Regions from separate parts of the Arthrobacter sp. HS15c genome, predicted to be linked through region 2. Evidence: riboswitches for the same ligand, from Rfam matches in the RefSeq annotation. Region 2 holds a riboswitch; the other holds the start of a gene.
The links. Region 2 has a riboswitch for cyclic di-AMP ahead of ABV518_RS12225 (hypothetical protein). Riboswitches for the same ligand answer to the same signal wherever they lie in the genome.
Positions count from the first base shown of each region.

Region 1 (7,810 bases), on a different contig from region 2:
GCGCACTTGCGGATGGTTTCGCGCACCGGCCAGAGCCAGGCGGAGTCGATGTGGGCGTGGCCGGTGGCCATAAGGTGGTGCGCGGAGGCGTAGGCCGGCCTGGACAGTACCTCCGCCAGCACCTGGCGCCCGGCGGCGGCGGTGCCGGCGATGTTGTCCGGGTCCATGGCGTCCATCATCCGCTCAAGCGCGCGGAGGATTTCGTGGCGCCGGGGCTGCTCCATGGGGAGCTCATGCATCAGCCCGGCAAGGGTCCAGATATCCTGCTGGAGCTCCCATACGGTCTGGTTGAGTTCCGCGATGGCGATGCTGCCCAGCCGGTACTGCGGTGCCGTGCCGGCCGTGGCCTTGTCACCATACGGGGTGGCAGCGAAGGTCCAGCCCTGCGCGACGTCAGGGTTGGCTGCTGCCTCGACGTAGAAGTCCACGGCCATGCCGCTGCCCAGCAGCTTCAGCGGGATGTACTGGTTCCGCGGCGAGATGGCCTTGATGATGGTGCCGTCAGGGCGCCACGCGATCCCCTCGCACTGGAAGCCCGGGGTCTCGTTGGTGAAGCCAAGGTCCACCACGATTTCCACCGTGGTGTCGGGGTCGGTGCCCCAGGATTCCGGGACGTCACCCTGCAGCCTCAGCCATTTGGTTCCCCAGGGCTTGCCCCAGGCGGCACCCGGCTCCTGGGGCACAAAGTCGTGCCGAAGCGCCTCCATCACGGTCACCGGTTCGTCCAGCACATCCCAGCTGCTCAGGGTCAGTGGAACGCTGCGTGTGTAGACAGCGGGGATGATCCGTTCGCGTACGAAACGGTCCAGGCGGACTTCCGTGATCCGTCGGTCGTCATGCAATGTAAGCCCTCTTTAACGCTTGAAACTGGATCAAAGTGTCCATTCGATGGATAAAATCTACTGCTTAGTAGCGTAATAACCAAGCCTCCGCGGGCCCGGTTCCATACCAGTTTTTTATCCCCGGACCCGCACCGGATTCTCAGCCGGAGCTGGCACAGTAATCCTGTGCTGCCCGGCATAAACGTTCAGGCTTGTCCCCCGGCTGAACCCGGCCAGGGTCAGTCCGCTCGCCTCCGCGAGCTCCACGGCCAGACTGGAGGGCGCACTGACGGCGGCCAGCACGGGGATGCCGGCCAGCGCCGCCTTCTGCACCAACTCGAAGGACGCCCGTCCGGAGACCTGGAGCACCAGGCCGGACAGCGGAAGCATCCGCTCCCGCAGGGCCCAACCCACCACCTTGTCCACGGCGTTGTGCCGGCCCACATCCTCGCGGAGGCACAAAAGCTCCACCCCGCCGTCGTCCCCTATCCTGAACAGTCCGGCAGCGTGCACTCCCCCGGTGACGTCAAAGACCGCCTGGGCCTCGCGAAGGCGGTCAGGCAGCGAAGCAAGAATGGCTGCCGGCACCGAGACTGGGTCAGCTGCGGGGCTGTAGTGCGACGACTTCCGGACGGCCTCGATCGAATCCGTGCCGCAGATTCCGCACGAGCTGGAGGTATAGACATTCCGGCCGATCGTAGGGACCTCGACGTCGGGGCGCAGCTGGGCCTCCACGACGTTGAACGTCTGCACGCCGTTTTCGTCCTCCCCGGCACAGAACCGCAGCGACACCAGCTGCTCGGGGGTCCAGATGATCCCTTCGGACACGAGGAATCCGGCCACGAGGTCGAAGTCGTCGCCGGGAGTGCGCATCGTGACCGAAAAGGAGAGGGAGCCCAGCCGGATTTCCAGGGGTTCCTCCACGGCCAGGGTGTCCTCCCGATGCCGCACGGGGAACTCGAGGGCCTGGGGCGACCCGTCCAGCACGTAGCGGTGGACCTTGCGGCGCTGCGTTACGCGGCCCATGGCTGTTCCTTGGACCGGGAGCGGAAGCCCTGCAGTGTGTCCCGTACTTGCCGGCAATGGGCAGGGTGCCTGTTCATGACTCCATCATTGCAAGGGCAACGGCACTAAGCCAGCCACGCCACGGTCAGCCCAGGAGTGCACTCCAGTCCACAGGGCCTGCCGGTGCCGCCGGCTTGGAGCCTGCCTTACGGGCAGCCCGTGCAGGGGTCTTGGCCTTGGCTCCGGGTGGTGCGGGGGTGTCGAGCGGCGGACCCCAGGGCAGGGCGAACGCCGGGACTGTTTCACCGAGCTGCACTCCGTGCGGAGGCACTACCATCACGCCGTCGGCCGATGCCAGCCCCCGCATCATGCCGGGGCCGGTGTGCTGGGCCGGCGATGCCATGCCGTAGAGCAGCCGGAACGGCATCAGCCGGGTCCGTCCGGGATCCGGCTCGACGGTGGTTCCGGAGGGCACTTCCTGGACAGCCGGCATGGACCCGTGCCCGAGGGCCGCGAGCAACGGAGCACCCACGGTAGACAGCGCCATCATGGCGGCCAGCGGGTTGCCGGGTAGCCCGAGGACAAACCTGCCGTCCGGCAGTTCCGCGAGGACGGCCGGGTGGCCTGGACGCATGGCGATGCCGTCAATGACCAGCCGGCCGCCCAGTTCGGCGACGGCCCGGCGAAGGTGGTCGGTTGCCGAGCGGCCGGTGCCGCCGGTGGTGATGACGACGTCGGCAGGCGGGAAGGCGGCAACCTCACCGCCGGGCTCGGCCACGTCCTCCAGGGCTGCGAGCCATTCCCCGTAGGAGTCGCCGATCTTTTCCTGCCCGGCGGGGATGCCGCCCAGCATGTCGACGACGGCGGCCAGCTGGGGGCCGAACGTGTCACGGACCTGCCCGGGCGCCGGCATCCCGTGGGTCACCACCTCGGATCCGGTCAGCAGCAGTTTGACCACCGGTTTGCCCTGCACCAGCAGGTCGTCGTGGCCGGCCAGGGCCGCCACTGCCAGGTGGGCCGGGTTGAGGGTGGCTCCTGCCTTGACCAGCACGTCACCCATGGATGCTTCCTCGCCGGCTTTCCTGACGTGCTGGCCGTTCTTCGGTTCGCCGGGACGTGCGCCGCCGCCGACCATCAGGACGGGCAGCCCGTCGTCGTCTTTGCCCAGGACCGCGCTCTCGCTGCGGAGTACGGCTTTGGCGCCGGCCGGTATCAGGCCGCCGGTGACGATGGGGCTGGCCTCGTGCGGCGCCAGCCGCTGGCCGGCCTCGGCCAGGATCCAGGGGCCGGTGCCGTTAACCGCCCAGCCATCCATGGCGGACGAGGCGTAGTGCGGCATGTCCTGGAGCGCGGTGATGTCCCCGGCAAGGGTCCGGCCAAGGGCCTGCTGCAACGGGACCCGCCCGGCCGGTATCGGCGCGGCACAGCCGAAGGCAGCCTGGCGGGCTTCCTCCCAGGTATGGGCGAGGTGCCTGGCGGGTTCGTCCTGTGCGTCCTGCTTGGGTGCTTCGTCGTTGTCGCCGGGGCCAGCCGTCATTCGCCGGGGGTCCCGGCGGAGGCAGAATCGTAGCCCGCGGCCAGGGTGCGGGCCACGTCCATGGCCACCGACATGGAGGCCGCGTCCGTTGCCTGGCCCGAGCCGGTGGCAAGTCCTGCGGCAAAGCCCGCAATAAAGGTGGTCAGCGGCGCGGCCGGCCGCACCACGGAATGCGCAGCCACTCCGGCAAGCGAAAGGATGGCGTTAACGTCTATCTGGACGTCTTCGAGCTCGTAGGCCTGAAGGAGCGCCCTGCACCATTCTTCCAGCGTCTCATCCTGGCTCTTCACTGATTGCCTCCCAATTCAACTGCGGCCACGCAGGTCCGGAACCTGGTCATGGTTCCCGGCCGGCCACTCCAAGCGCGGCGGCATCATCCCAGGTATCCACGTCATCCGTGGAGCCCGCCGGGACGGTGACAAGCTGCACGTCCAGCCTAGCAAGGAGAGCGGACACAGAGCCGTTCATTAAGGCACCGCGGGAGACGAGGTCCTGCACGGAACGCTGCAGTGCCGCGGTGCTGTAAAAACCTGCGAGGGGCTGGCGGTGTCCGTCCGGCGAGACGGCCATGGCGCCGTCGCCGGGCCGAAGGGCCAAACGAAGGGCTTCAACCGCAACGCCCACGTTTGGCATATCGCAGGCCAGCAGAAGGGTGAAGGGCGGACGCGGCCCGGCCGTTCCACCGAGCGCGGCCAAGCCCGCGGCAATTGCCGACGCCGGCCCGGCAAACGGCGGTTCCTCCCGGCAGGTGACCACCCCCCCGGGCAATGGGCCCGGGTCCGGGCCTACCACCACTACCGACCGCGCGCCTGCCGCCGCGGCCAGGGAGCGCTGCAGGAGGGTGGCGCCGTCGTACGTCAGCGCCTGCTTGGGCACGCCGCCCAGCCGCGACGAGCGGCCGCCCGCCAGGACGACGGCGTCGAATTCGAAGGCATCAAAAAGCACGATCCCAGCCTAGCGGGGCCGGGAGGAATTGGTTCAGGCAGCTTTTTCGGGCAGGAGGAAGGGGTCCCACGCCGGCGTGGGCTTTTCCAGTTCCTTGATCTGCCAGATGGTGCCGTGCGGTGGTTCCGGAATGAAACGGAGCTTCCAGCCCATCTCCCCCGGCGTGTGGTCACCTTTCACGTTGTTGCAGCGCAGGCATGCGGCCACCAGGTTTTCCCAGGAATCGGCGCCACCGCGGGACTTGGGCTGGACATGATCGATGGTGTGCGCCGCTTTGCCACAGTATGCACATCTGTGCCCGTCCCGGCGCAGCACTCCCCGGCGGCTCACGGCAGTGGACTGGTTGTATCGGGGGCGGATGTAGCGGTTCAGGAGGATCACGGACGGGCGGCCCAGAATCTCCTGTGGCCCCACTACAGGGTCCTCGCCTTCCGCTACAACGCTTGCCTTCCCTGTGAGCACAAGGACCAGCGCCCGGCGGAAGGTGATTACCGCCAGCGGTTCATATCCAGCATTCAGAACGAGAGTGCGCATGCACGTACCTCTTCACGGCCGCACCCGTCAGGGGCGCGAGGGCCGGCTGCCCTCGGCATGTCCGGGCTATGGATCGACACCACAAGAGTAAACAAAGAAAGCCGGGATCAACTAATCCGCAGTTTTGGGGTGTGCCCGTGTCGACGGTCGGCTGCCGGGCCCGTGACCCTGAGGGGGCCGTTAAAGCAGAGGACCCCCGCCGTAGGGCGGGGGTCCTTGCGAAGCGTTGCCGTGGAGATTAGCGGACGCGGATGAAAACCGGGCCGGAGCCGACGTTGGCGCTGAAAACAACGGTCTGGTTGCCGTTGTAGCCGCCGTGCACCGCCTGGCCGTTGCCGGCGTAGACAGCTACGTGCGCAACGCCCGCGCCGCCGTCGGCGTAGTAGATCAGGTCGCCGGGCTGGGCCTCGGCGGCGCTCACGGTCTGTCCCAGGGACAGGTAGCCGGCGGGCCAGTCGTGGAAGTTGATGCCCACGGCGGCCAGTGCGTTGGTGACCAGCATGGTGCAGTCCTGGTTGACGCCCAGCTGGGCGTAGGCTGCGGACAGGATGGCCTGGCCCTTGCTGCTGGCGGCGACCGGTGCCTTGGGGGCTGCGGCTGCGGCTACCTTGACAGTGGCAACGGCCTGGGCAGCGGGAGCCGGGGCCTCAGCTACGGGCTCGGGTGCTTCAACGACGGGAGCCGGCGTGGTGGTCACGGCGGGCTTCTCGTAGGAGATGGCAATGGTGGAAGCAGCCGAGATGATGGCCGGAGCGGAAACCTCAACCTCAAGGTTGGACGCGGAAGCGGATTCACGCTGGACGTTGGTGTCTGCAGCGTTGGCCGCGATACCACTGGTCAGGACCAGGCCGGAGGCAGCAGCGATAACCGCGGCCTGGCGACCCATGCCACCGGCGTTGTCGCCGACGGCCTTGGCAATGACAGCCAGCGAGTTGGTCTTGGTGACCTCCGCGCGGTGCCGTGCAACAGTTGCACGTGTAGTCATTATTTCTCTCTTTCGTTTTCCTTAGGACCGCACAGGCAGGCCAAGGGCTTTGGGTGCGCCGGCATCTTGGGGGTACGCCGGCACACCCCGAACGGGGATTTAGCGAAAAGTGTTCTAGCGGGGGGCGGTTCTTCTACTTCATGGTGTAGAAGGATCCGCCGCCGGTGGAGGCCACGGAGTGCAGCAGCGTTCCCTGTGACGGGTTCAGGGCGCTGATCATCATGCCGTTGCCGACGTAGATGCCTACGTGCGCGCCGCCATTCTGCATAACAAGGTCACCGGGAGACGGTGTTGAGGTTGGCGTCATGGCCGTCCACGCGTTCACACGCGGAATGCTGATACCGGCCTGGGCGTAGACCCACTGGGTGAAGCCGGAGCAGTCCCAGCCGCTGGGAGAGGTGCCGCCCCAGACGTAGGGGTGGCCGATGCCGGTGTAGGCGATTGCTGCCAGACCGGATGCGGCCGCGGAGGATGCCGCGTCCTTCAGCTTGCTGGCTGTGGTGGCCGTTGCCTCGGAATTGCGTTCCGTGTCAGTGGACTGCGCACGGACCGTCTCGACCTTCGGGGCCGGGGTGGTCTTGACCACGGGGCGTTCGAAGGAGACGGTGGCCGTGGGGGCAGCGGTGACGGCAAGGGCAGTCTGCGAGCCGGACTCGGTGGATGCTGATACGCCAGCGGTGGTGTCCGCTGCGTTGGCCGGAAGCCCCATGCTCAGGATCAGACCTGATGCAGCTGCGATGACAGCAGCCTGGCGACCTACGGTCCCGGCATTCGCACTGACAGCCTTGGACACGGAGTCCAAAGGGTTGGTGCGAACCGTTTGCGCGCGGTGACGCGCAGAATTATGGCGTGAAGACACGAAGGTAGCCTCTCCCAATGCCTACGAGGTGAGCTGTCGGATTCGGATGGGAGTTCACCCGGCCACGCCGCTTCCTAAGAAGCTTTGCGACTTAACCCCAAGGCCTTCAGACTTCGAAGACCAAAATTGGTTCCCCCGCCCCTGCCAGACGATGTCATGCGAACGGACCTTGAGCGGTGGCAGAGCTAGGCAATCCACTCAAGAACGTCAACTTCGGAAAAGTTGACGCAAGTTAGACGGTACAGGAGTTCGGAGCGAATGTCACATTCAGGTCACGGCATGTCATGCGAATGTGAGAGTTTGCCATCATTTTGGCTAGAGCCAGCCGGTGGGGTCAACGACTTCACCGTTGACCTGGACCTCGAAGTGGAGGTGGCAGCCGGTGGAGGCGCCCGTGGTGCCGCTGAGGGCCACGACGTCGCCGCGGCTGACTGTCTGGCCTACCTTGACGTTGAACGACGAGAGGTGGTTGTACGTGGTTTCCAGGCCGTTACCGTGATCCACCACCACGCGGTTGCCGCCGCCGTACTGGTGCCATCCGGCGAAGGTCACGGTGCCGCTGGCCGCCGCCAGGACCGAGGTGCCGCACTGGGCCACGTAGTCCTGGCCGCGGTGGAAGTCGCCCGTACCGCCAGTGATGGGGCTGACACGGTAGCCGAACGGGGAGGCCGTGACCAGGCTTGCCAGCGGGGCGCCCAGGCTGCCTGCGGATGCGGCCCTGGTGATCGAGCCCGCCGACTGGGCGCTCAGGAGCTGCTTGAGCTTGCCGTCGGGATCACCCTGGGTGACTACGGAGGAGCGGCTGAAGTCGATTCTTGCGGCTGCCTCGGCAGAGATTTCAGGCTGTGGAGCTGCGGAAACAGCCGAAGCCTGCTGGCCGGCGTCGGGCGTGGCCAGCACGGGGCTGGTGGCCGGCACCGTGACGGTGAGGACCAGGCCGGTGGCCGCTAGGGCGATGCCGGCCTTTTGGCCTACGCCGCTGGCGGCTGCGAAATCGGTGATCTGCCGGAAAGGGCCCCGGCGGCGGCGCGCATCGCGCTGTGGATCCCGGGGCCTGTCCGCGGCCACTGCTGCGGCAACGCGGGGCGCTGCTGCGGGGCCTGCCGCACGGCGGCGGCCCCTGG
Region 1 is NZ_JBFOHM010000011.1:56,909-64,718, reverse strand. It holds gene ABV518_RS18255 (alpha-mannosidase) at 1-842, opposite strand, end outside; gene fdhD (formate dehydrogenase accessory sulfurtransferase FdhD) at 957-1,847, opposite strand; gene ABV518_RS18245 (molybdopterin molybdotransferase MoeA) at 1,972-3,363, opposite strand; gene ABV518_RS18240 (DUF6457 domain-containing protein) at 3,360-3,653, opposite strand; gene ABV518_RS18235 (molybdenum cofactor guanylyltransferase) at 3,700-4,308, opposite strand; gene ABV518_RS18230 (HNH endonuclease) at 4,342-4,842, opposite strand; gene ABV518_RS18225 (NlpC/P60 family protein) at 5,081-5,827, opposite strand; gene ABV518_RS18220 (C40 family peptidase) at 5,961-6,620, opposite strand; cyclic di-AMP (ydaO/yuaA leader) riboswitch at 6,691-6,853, opposite strand; gene ABV518_RS18215 (M23 family metallopeptidase) at 7,002-7,810, opposite strand, start outside.
Region 1: another riboswitch for cyclic di-AMP. It lies ahead of ABV518_RS18220 (C40 family peptidase); the one in region 2 lies ahead of ABV518_RS12225 (hypothetical protein).

Region 2 (7,810 bases):
GACCGGATGGCCTTTGCGCCGCATTGCGGATCACTGAACCGTGCGCCGGACACCGACCGGAGCACCAGGCTGAGGCACCGGGGGAGGAACCCGCGCCGCAGTGGGCCCGACGCCGGATTGCCCCTGCGGGCGCCGGTCGCCACATCTGCCTGCCCCGCCAACAGCGGAGCCAGCAGCGGGTCCAGCGCCGACGGCTCAAGGTCCAGGTCAAGATACGCCAGGACCGGCGACGGCGACGCGAGCCAGACAGTGCGCAGGGCATTTCCCCGCCCTGCCTCGCTCAGCCGGATAACGGTCAGGTCGCGCAGCTCCCGGGCTATCCGCTCGGCAATCCTCAACGTCCCGTCCGTGCTGGCGTTGTCAGCGACCGTGATCCGGAACGACTGCGGGAAGGCGCTGCTGAGGTGCCGGTGGAGGCGGCGGATCGCGGCCTCGAGGCTCTGTTCCGCGTTATAGACAGGGACAGCCACCTCAAGGACAGGTACTCCGGGCAGGACATCAACAGGGTGGCAGCGGGACTCGGCTGCCGGCGTCGCGGGCAAGGGGGCGGTCCGCTGCGGTGCGCGTTGCGCCTGGCCTGTAGGTGTCATGCATCAAGGATGGCGTCCGGTGTTGTGAGCGCTTTAGGCCATGGCTGTGAAGCTGCTGTGGAGGCGGCGACGCCAAAAGCAGCAGGCCCTGAACCGGGGGATTCAGGGCCTGCTGCCTGCGTTGGTCGGAAGCCGGAGACGCCGGCTTAGTACCAGTTGTGCGACAAGTGGAAGTTCAGGGCACCGCACGGCGACTGGTAGCGCTCCTGGATGTAGTTCAGGCCCCAGTTGATCTGAGTGCGGTAGTTGGTGAGGTAGTCCGCACCGGCGCTAGCCATCTTCTCGGCGGGCAGCGACTGGACGATGCCGTAGGCGCCGCTGCTCGCATTGGTGGCCGTGGTGGTCCAGTCGGATTCCTTGGTCCACAGCGTCTGCAGGCACTGCATCTGGTCAGCGGACCAGCCATAGCTGGCGAGCTGGCCGGCAGCGTAGGCCTGGGCTCCGGCCGGATCGTTGACGGCCACCACGGGGGCAGGCGCCGGTTCCGGTGCAGGAGCGGGGGCAGGTGCCGGTGCCGGCTCGGCGGCCTGCGGTGCAACGCTGATCTCAGCCGGTGCGGGTGCCGGGGCGGGCTGCGCCTGGATTTCGGCCTTCTCGAAGCTCAAATTGGACTGGATGTCGGCGGCAGCGGATGCTTCGGGCGACGGCTGGGTTTCGCTGGCGGCTACCGGAAGGCTGGACTCAGAGGCCTGGCCAGCGGCACCCACGCCGATGAGCAGGGCACACGCAGCGGTGAACACGGCTGCACGGCGACCCAAAGACGGGATTTTAGCCAGCCGGGACGTGGCCTTTGCGGGTGCCGGTGCTTCCGCTTCAGCGAGCCTGCGGCGGCCGTGGGAATGTGTTGACCCGCTCTGCGGGCGTGCTTCTACCTTAAATTCAGACATGATGAATCGCCTCTCACACCTGCGGAGTTAGCTGTCGGGTTCGGATGAGGGCATCCGGCCACACGGAAACATCACGTGCTGGCTTCACCCCAAGGGCATCAAATGCCCGGGACTCTGGGTCCCCCGCCTCTGCCTGGTCAAGCGGAATCCGGGAAGCGGCAGAGCTTGGCGTCCTCCGGACATGCGGCCCAATAGGGAACCGCACCTAATCGACGGTACAGGAGCCTGGCGATTAAGTCACATTTTGGTAACAGAGATCACGACGCCGGTGCGTTGCCTTGCATTGATCACGAAACCACTGGCAGGCGCAGGGCGAACTCGGTCCGGCCCGGCCGGGACGTCACCTCCACGCTCCCGCCGTGGGCCTCCACGATGGACTGGACAATGGACAGGCCCAGGCCGCTGGTGCCTTCCGACGCCGCGGCTCCGGCAGACGGTGCCGCGCCCGTGCGCGCCGCGTCTGCGCGGGCAAACCGGGCGAAAACGTGGTCCACGAATTCGGCCGGGATCCCCCCGCCGTCGTCCGTCACCGTCACCACGGCACTGCCGTCAGCGGACCTCATCACGGCCGTGGTCACCGTAGTGCCGGGAGCCGTGTGCTTGCGGGCGTTGGAGAGCAGGTTGACCAGCACCTGGCGCAGCTGCGAGGCGTCGCCGTTGACCGCCAGTGGCTCGTCCGGAAGTTCCAGGTGCCAGTTGTGGCCCGGTGCGATGACTTTCTCGTCGCTGACCGTCTCGACCACCAGTTGCGTGAGGTCCACTTCGCTGAGTTTCAGCGGCTGGCCCTCATCCAGCCGGGCAAGCAGGAGCAGGTCCTCCACCAGGGTGGTCATGCGCTCGGACTGGCTTTGAACCCGGGCCAGCGACTTCCGCCCATCCGGGGTGAAATTCTCGGTCATCCGCATCAGCTCGGTGTAGCCGCGGATCGCCGTCAGCGGGGTACGCAGCTCGTGTGATGCATCGGCAACGAATTGCCGTACCTTGGTCTCGCTCCGCTGCCTCGCCTGCAGCGCACTGGCCACGTTGTCCAGCATGAGGTTCAGCGCGTGCCCTACGCTGCCCACCTCGGTTCCGGGGTTGGAGTTCGACGGCGGGACGCGCACCGCGAGTGCCACCTCGCCGGCGTCCAGCGGGAGCCGCGAAACGCGGGTAGCGACTTCGGACAGCTGCTCCAGCGGCTGCATGGTGCGCCGGATCAGGATGGTCCCGGCCAGGCCGATCAGCACCAGCCCGCCGAGGGAAACAAACACAAACGTCCACACCAGCGAGGTGAGCGTGCTTTCCTTCCCGGCGAGCGGGAGCCCGGTCACCAGGACATCGCCGTAGTTGGTTTGCACCGCCACCAGCCGGTAATCGCCGTTGGAGAGGGTCCTGTCTACGGGGCTGGAGTCTTTCTGGAGGGCAAGAAGGATCTCTTTGTCCTGGGCCGACAGGGGGGAGCGGGTGGTGTCGGAGGCCAGGAACCCGGCGCTGTTGACCTGGCTGTCCAGGATCCGGGCGTTGAGGGTGCCCACGCTCTGGCCGCGGGAATCGAGCGGGTCAGGCCGGCCGTTGAAGCCACCCAGCGGCGGGCGGCCGGGGTCGTTGGAGCGGGATGCGGCCTGGCTGAGCTGTTCGTCGAGCTGGCGGGTCAGGAACGAATCCATGGACGCGTAGCTGAACAGGCCCACCGCTCCGCAGATGGCCACCAGCAGGGCCATGGCCACGAGGACGAGGCGGGTGCGCAGGTGCCACGTGGACGGCTTGAGCCAGCTCCGGCCGTGCGTGCGCGCAACACCGGAAAGTGAGGACACGGCCTATTCCACCGGCTTGATGACGTATCCGGCGCCGCGCACGGTGTGGATCATGGGCGGATGCACGGCATCCACCTTCTTGCGGAGGTAGGAGATGTACAGCTCCACGATGTTGGCCTGCCCGCCGAAGTCGTAGTCCCAGACCCGGTCCAGGATCTGCGCCTTGCTGATGACCCGCTTGGGGTTCTCCATGAGGTACCGGAGCAGCTCGAACTGGGTGGCGGTCAGCTGGAGCTGGTCGCCTGCCCTGGTCACTTCGCGGGTATCGATGTTGAGGACGAGGTCGCCCACCACCAGTTCTGCGGTGTCCATGGCAGCCACTCCGGAGCGCTGCACCAGCCGGTGCAGCCGGAGCAGGACCTCCTCCATGCTGAACGGTTTGGTCACGTAGTCGTCGCCGCCGGCGGCCAGGCCCACAATACGGTCCTGGACAGCGTCCTTGGCGGTCAGGAAGAGCGCAGGTACCTCCGGCGCGAAGGCGCGGATCCTGGTCAGCAGCTCAACGCCGTCGAACCCGGGAAGCATCACGTCAAGGACCAGGACGTCCGGGCGGAACTCCTTGGCAAGCTTTACCGCCTCGGGGCCGTCCGCGGCAACGGCTACCGACCAGCCGGCCATGCGCAGACCCATGCTCATCAGTTCGGAAAGGCTGGGCTCGTCGTCGACCACCAGGGCGCGGATGGGGGAACCGTCCGGGTGGGTGAGCTGGGGAAGGTTGTTGGTCATGGAGTGCGAAGTGGCCATGGGACAACTCTCCGATCTGTCGGTTAGCCCGCGCTATGGGCTTCCTGTGCGCGGGCTGTGAATCCCAGCCTAGCGAGCTGGAAAGTCCGCAGCGGCGTTCTGCCTGGACGCCAGTTAAGGGTCGCGGCCCTTCCGGCGACAGATCGGCGGGAAAATTTTTTGTCCGGATGGCGGAGGAGCTGGACATGGCACTAAACCAGGGGGCGTGTTTCAGCAATTCCACGGCTGGTGAATCTCGATGGCATATTCGGGATCATTGGCGAATATTATTCGGGAAAAGTGGTTTTCCAACCAATCGTTCTAGAAAACACCTGTTATTTTATTGGTCTCCCAGAATCGTGATCTGAGCCACATTCTCGGAATTCGTCTCACTATGCGGAACGTTGCGCCCATTGTTACTTGCAAGTTGTCATTGTTACGTTGCACACTTCAATTGTGAACAAGAACTCAACAGCACCTGCAGCCGCAGAATATTGGCCCAGCACACCCGCTGCTGCCGACATGCGCTGTTGTCGAATGCACGCCTGACCTTCATTACCCCACGAAGTTCCTAGGCATTCGCCCCCCAGCCCAGCGTCGGGCGCCCCTCCCCAGATCTCATTGCGGGGAAACCAAGCATTCGAGCCGCGATGACGGCCATTCACATTGAGGTAAGCAATCCATGTCAGTTGCATCCGGATACGTCCACATCTCTGTCCGAAACGCCAGCAAGGCCGCCCAGCCCTCCGGCCTCCGCCAGGGTTTCGGCGCCCGCCCGGCGTTCGCTCCTGCCGCACCCGGCACCAGCTTCCCCGCCCCCGGCTACGCCCCGCAGGGCTACAACCCCAACTCCTACGGCCAGCTCCGCGCTGTTCAGCCCGCCGACGCGGCGCCCGTCACCGCTCCCACCCCGGTGGTGGCGGGCCCGAACACTGTCCGCCCGGTGGCCAATGACAACGTTGCCCGCGGCTTCGTCCTCTATATGGGCATCGACGAGGAAACCGCAGCTGCGGCCGGGACCTCCATCGCCAAGCTCGCCCAGGAAATCCGAGCCTACGCGCAGTCCCTGGTGACCGGCGCCGAAAGCTACGCGGCCGTGGCCGTCGCACCGGCCAGCACCCCCGGTTCCGCGCTCGACGTCGTCCGTTCCACCTTCGGCGACCCCACGGTGAACGCACGCCAGCGCACCGAAACCGCACGCCAGCAGCAGGCCCAGGATCCTCGCCCGTCCGGCGTCCTGATCGACCTCGCCCGCCGCGAAGTCCACCTGGACGGCGAATCCCTGAACCTGACCTTCAAGGAGTTCGAGCTCCTGAACTACCTCGTCGAGAACGGCACCCGCACCGTGGGCCGCGACGAACTGCTCGAGGGCCTCTGGCGCAACGCCGAGGAAGTCCCCAACGAGCGGACCATCGACGTCCACATCCGCCGCCTCCGCTCCAAACTGGGACGCCTCGCCAACACCGTGCGCACCGTCCGCGGCCAGGGCTACCGCTTCTACGAGCACCCGGAAGTTGTTGTCTGGGCCGCTCCGGAATACTCGATCTAGTCAAACTTCAGCACCGCCAAAAGGCGGCACGATCCCTCTGCGCCTGCGCTCGTACCTCACGCAACAACGGCGCTTCCGGGATGTGCCGCCTTTTCGCGTTCAGTCCGGGCTCGTGAGCATTGGCCTCCGCGGCTGATGGGGACGCGGCCCTGCGGTGTCACGCCGGGCATGCTTTTGGGTTCGGTTTCCTCGGCCGGGCTTGCCTTTGCGCGTGTCTGGGCCTTTCGTGCGGCCGAAACCATGCTCTGCGTGACGCGTTCGCTGATGTTCGACGGCGGCGCCGCTGGCGTGTGTGGGCGCTAGGCTTGGGGCATGAGTGACCACCACATCAAGCGCCTGGTGATTATGCGCCATTCCAAGGCTGACTGGCCGGGCGGGGTTGCCGATCACGAACGGCCGCTGGAAGAGCGCGGGCACCGCGAGGCGCCCCTGGCGGGGAGGTGGCTCCTCAAGCACGGCATTGTCCCCGACTTCATCCTGTGTTCCAGCGCCCTCAGGACACGCCAGACGTGCACGTGGGTGTGCTCCGAGTTGGGGGACAAGGCCCCGACGCCGAAGCTCGAGGATGGCCTGTACGCCGCCTCGGCGCTGCGCATGCTGACCGTGGTCAACCATGTGCCGGACACCGTCACCACGCTGATGCTCATCTCGCACATGCCAGGGGTCCAGGACCTTGCCATGCACCTCGCCTCGCGGGACTCCGACCACGATGCCTACATGGACGCCGCCACCAGGTATCCCACCAGCGCCCTCACGGTCCTGGAAACCGAAAAAACCTGGGCGGAACTCGACGGGCAGGACGCCCGGATCACCAAGTTCAAGGTTCCGCGCGCGCACTGACCTCACGCAGCAGCCCGGCCACGTACTGGATGCCCGGACTCGCCGTCATGGTCCGGCGGTAAACCATCCCCACCTGCCTGACCTGCGCGGGGTTCACCAGGGGCACGGTAACTACGTCCGGGGGCAGTGCGGGCCGGCCCAGCCGGGGGACCAGCGCCACTACGGCTCCCTGCTCCACCAGGGCAATGTGCGTTGCAAAGTCGGGATCATAGACGCGGATGTCCGGCACCCGGCCAAGGTCGGCGAAGATCCGCAGCAGGGCCTCGTTGCAGATGGCGCCGTGCGGCGTGCTGATCCACCTCTCATCCACGAGGTCCGCCGGTTCCACCTGGCTGCGTCCAGCCAAGGGATGGCTGCGGTGCACCAGCAGGTCAGCCATGTCCTCGCACAGCCACTCGAGCGTCATATGCTCCGGGATCACCAGCGGGACGGAATTCCAGTTGTGCACCACACCGAGGTCCGCTTCACCGTTGGCCACCCGCGCCACGGCTTCCCGCGGATCCTCGGCCAGGACGCTGACCTCCAGGTCCGCGCCGGAAGAAGCCAGCCGTCCGAGCAGCGGTCCGACGAGGCCCCGGCAGGCGGTGGAAAAGGAAACAACCTTCAGGTGCCCGGTCGGTTTGGCCGGATCCGCCAACAGCGTGGATTCAAGTTCCTCGAGCTCCGACAGGATGCGCCGGCCGTAGGCCGCGAGGGTCAGTCCCCGCTCGGTCAGCAGCACTCCGCGGCCGCGGCGTTCCAGTACCGCGAATCCGGTCTGCTTTTCCAGCTTCTTGATCTGCTGCGAGACGGCGGAGGGGCTGAAGCCCATGATCTCGGATGCGGCGATGACGGATCCGTGCTGTTCAATGGCCGCCAGGGCCCGGAGTGAGCCGATCTCAATCATGAAGCAAATGTACATGATGATGCGTTGAATTCAACGCTGGTGCTTCATTGGCAATAATGCCAGAGTGGGACCGTGAACCTCCGTCACTCCCTCCTTGCCGCCCTGGTCGCCGTCCTCTGGGGCCTGAACTTCGTAGCCATCGACTTCGGCCTGCATGCCAATGGCCGCGAGGTTCCGCCGCTGCTGTTTGTGGCCATGCGGTTCGTCCTGGTGGTATTTCCCTGGATCTTTTTCATCCGGAAACCGGACATCAGCTGGAAGGCGATCATCGGCGTCGGGCTTTTTATGAGCGCAGGCCAGTTCGGCCTCCTCTACCTGGCCATGGCGCTCGGCATGCCGGCGGGCCTGGCCTCCCTCGTCCTGCAGGCGCAGGTGCTGCTCACCGTGCTCCTGGCCGCCGGGTTCCTGGGGGAGCGGCCCAGCCGCCGCCAGCTGGCCGGCGTCGTCCTTGGCGTCGCGGGACTGGCCGTGGTGGCCGTGGGCCGAAGCGCCGTCGCCCCGCTGCTGCCGCTCATTATCGTTCTTGGAGCTGCGCTGTCCTG
Region 2 is NZ_JBFOHM010000006.1:282,612-290,421, forward strand. It holds gene ABV518_RS12220 (glycosyltransferase) at 1-590, opposite strand, end outside; gene ABV518_RS12225 (hypothetical protein) at 737-1,477, opposite strand; cyclic di-AMP (ydaO/yuaA leader) riboswitch at 1,483-1,641, opposite strand; gene ABV518_RS12230 (sensor histidine kinase) at 1,765-3,270, opposite strand; gene ABV518_RS12235 (response regulator transcription factor) at 3,274-4,014, opposite strand; gene ABV518_RS12240 (winged helix-turn-helix domain-containing protein) at 4,676-5,542, shown strand; gene ABV518_RS12245 (histidine phosphatase family protein) at 5,855-6,382, shown strand; gene ABV518_RS12250 (LysR family transcriptional regulator) at 6,360-7,268, opposite strand; gene ABV518_RS12255 (EamA family transporter) at 7,341-7,810, shown strand, end outside.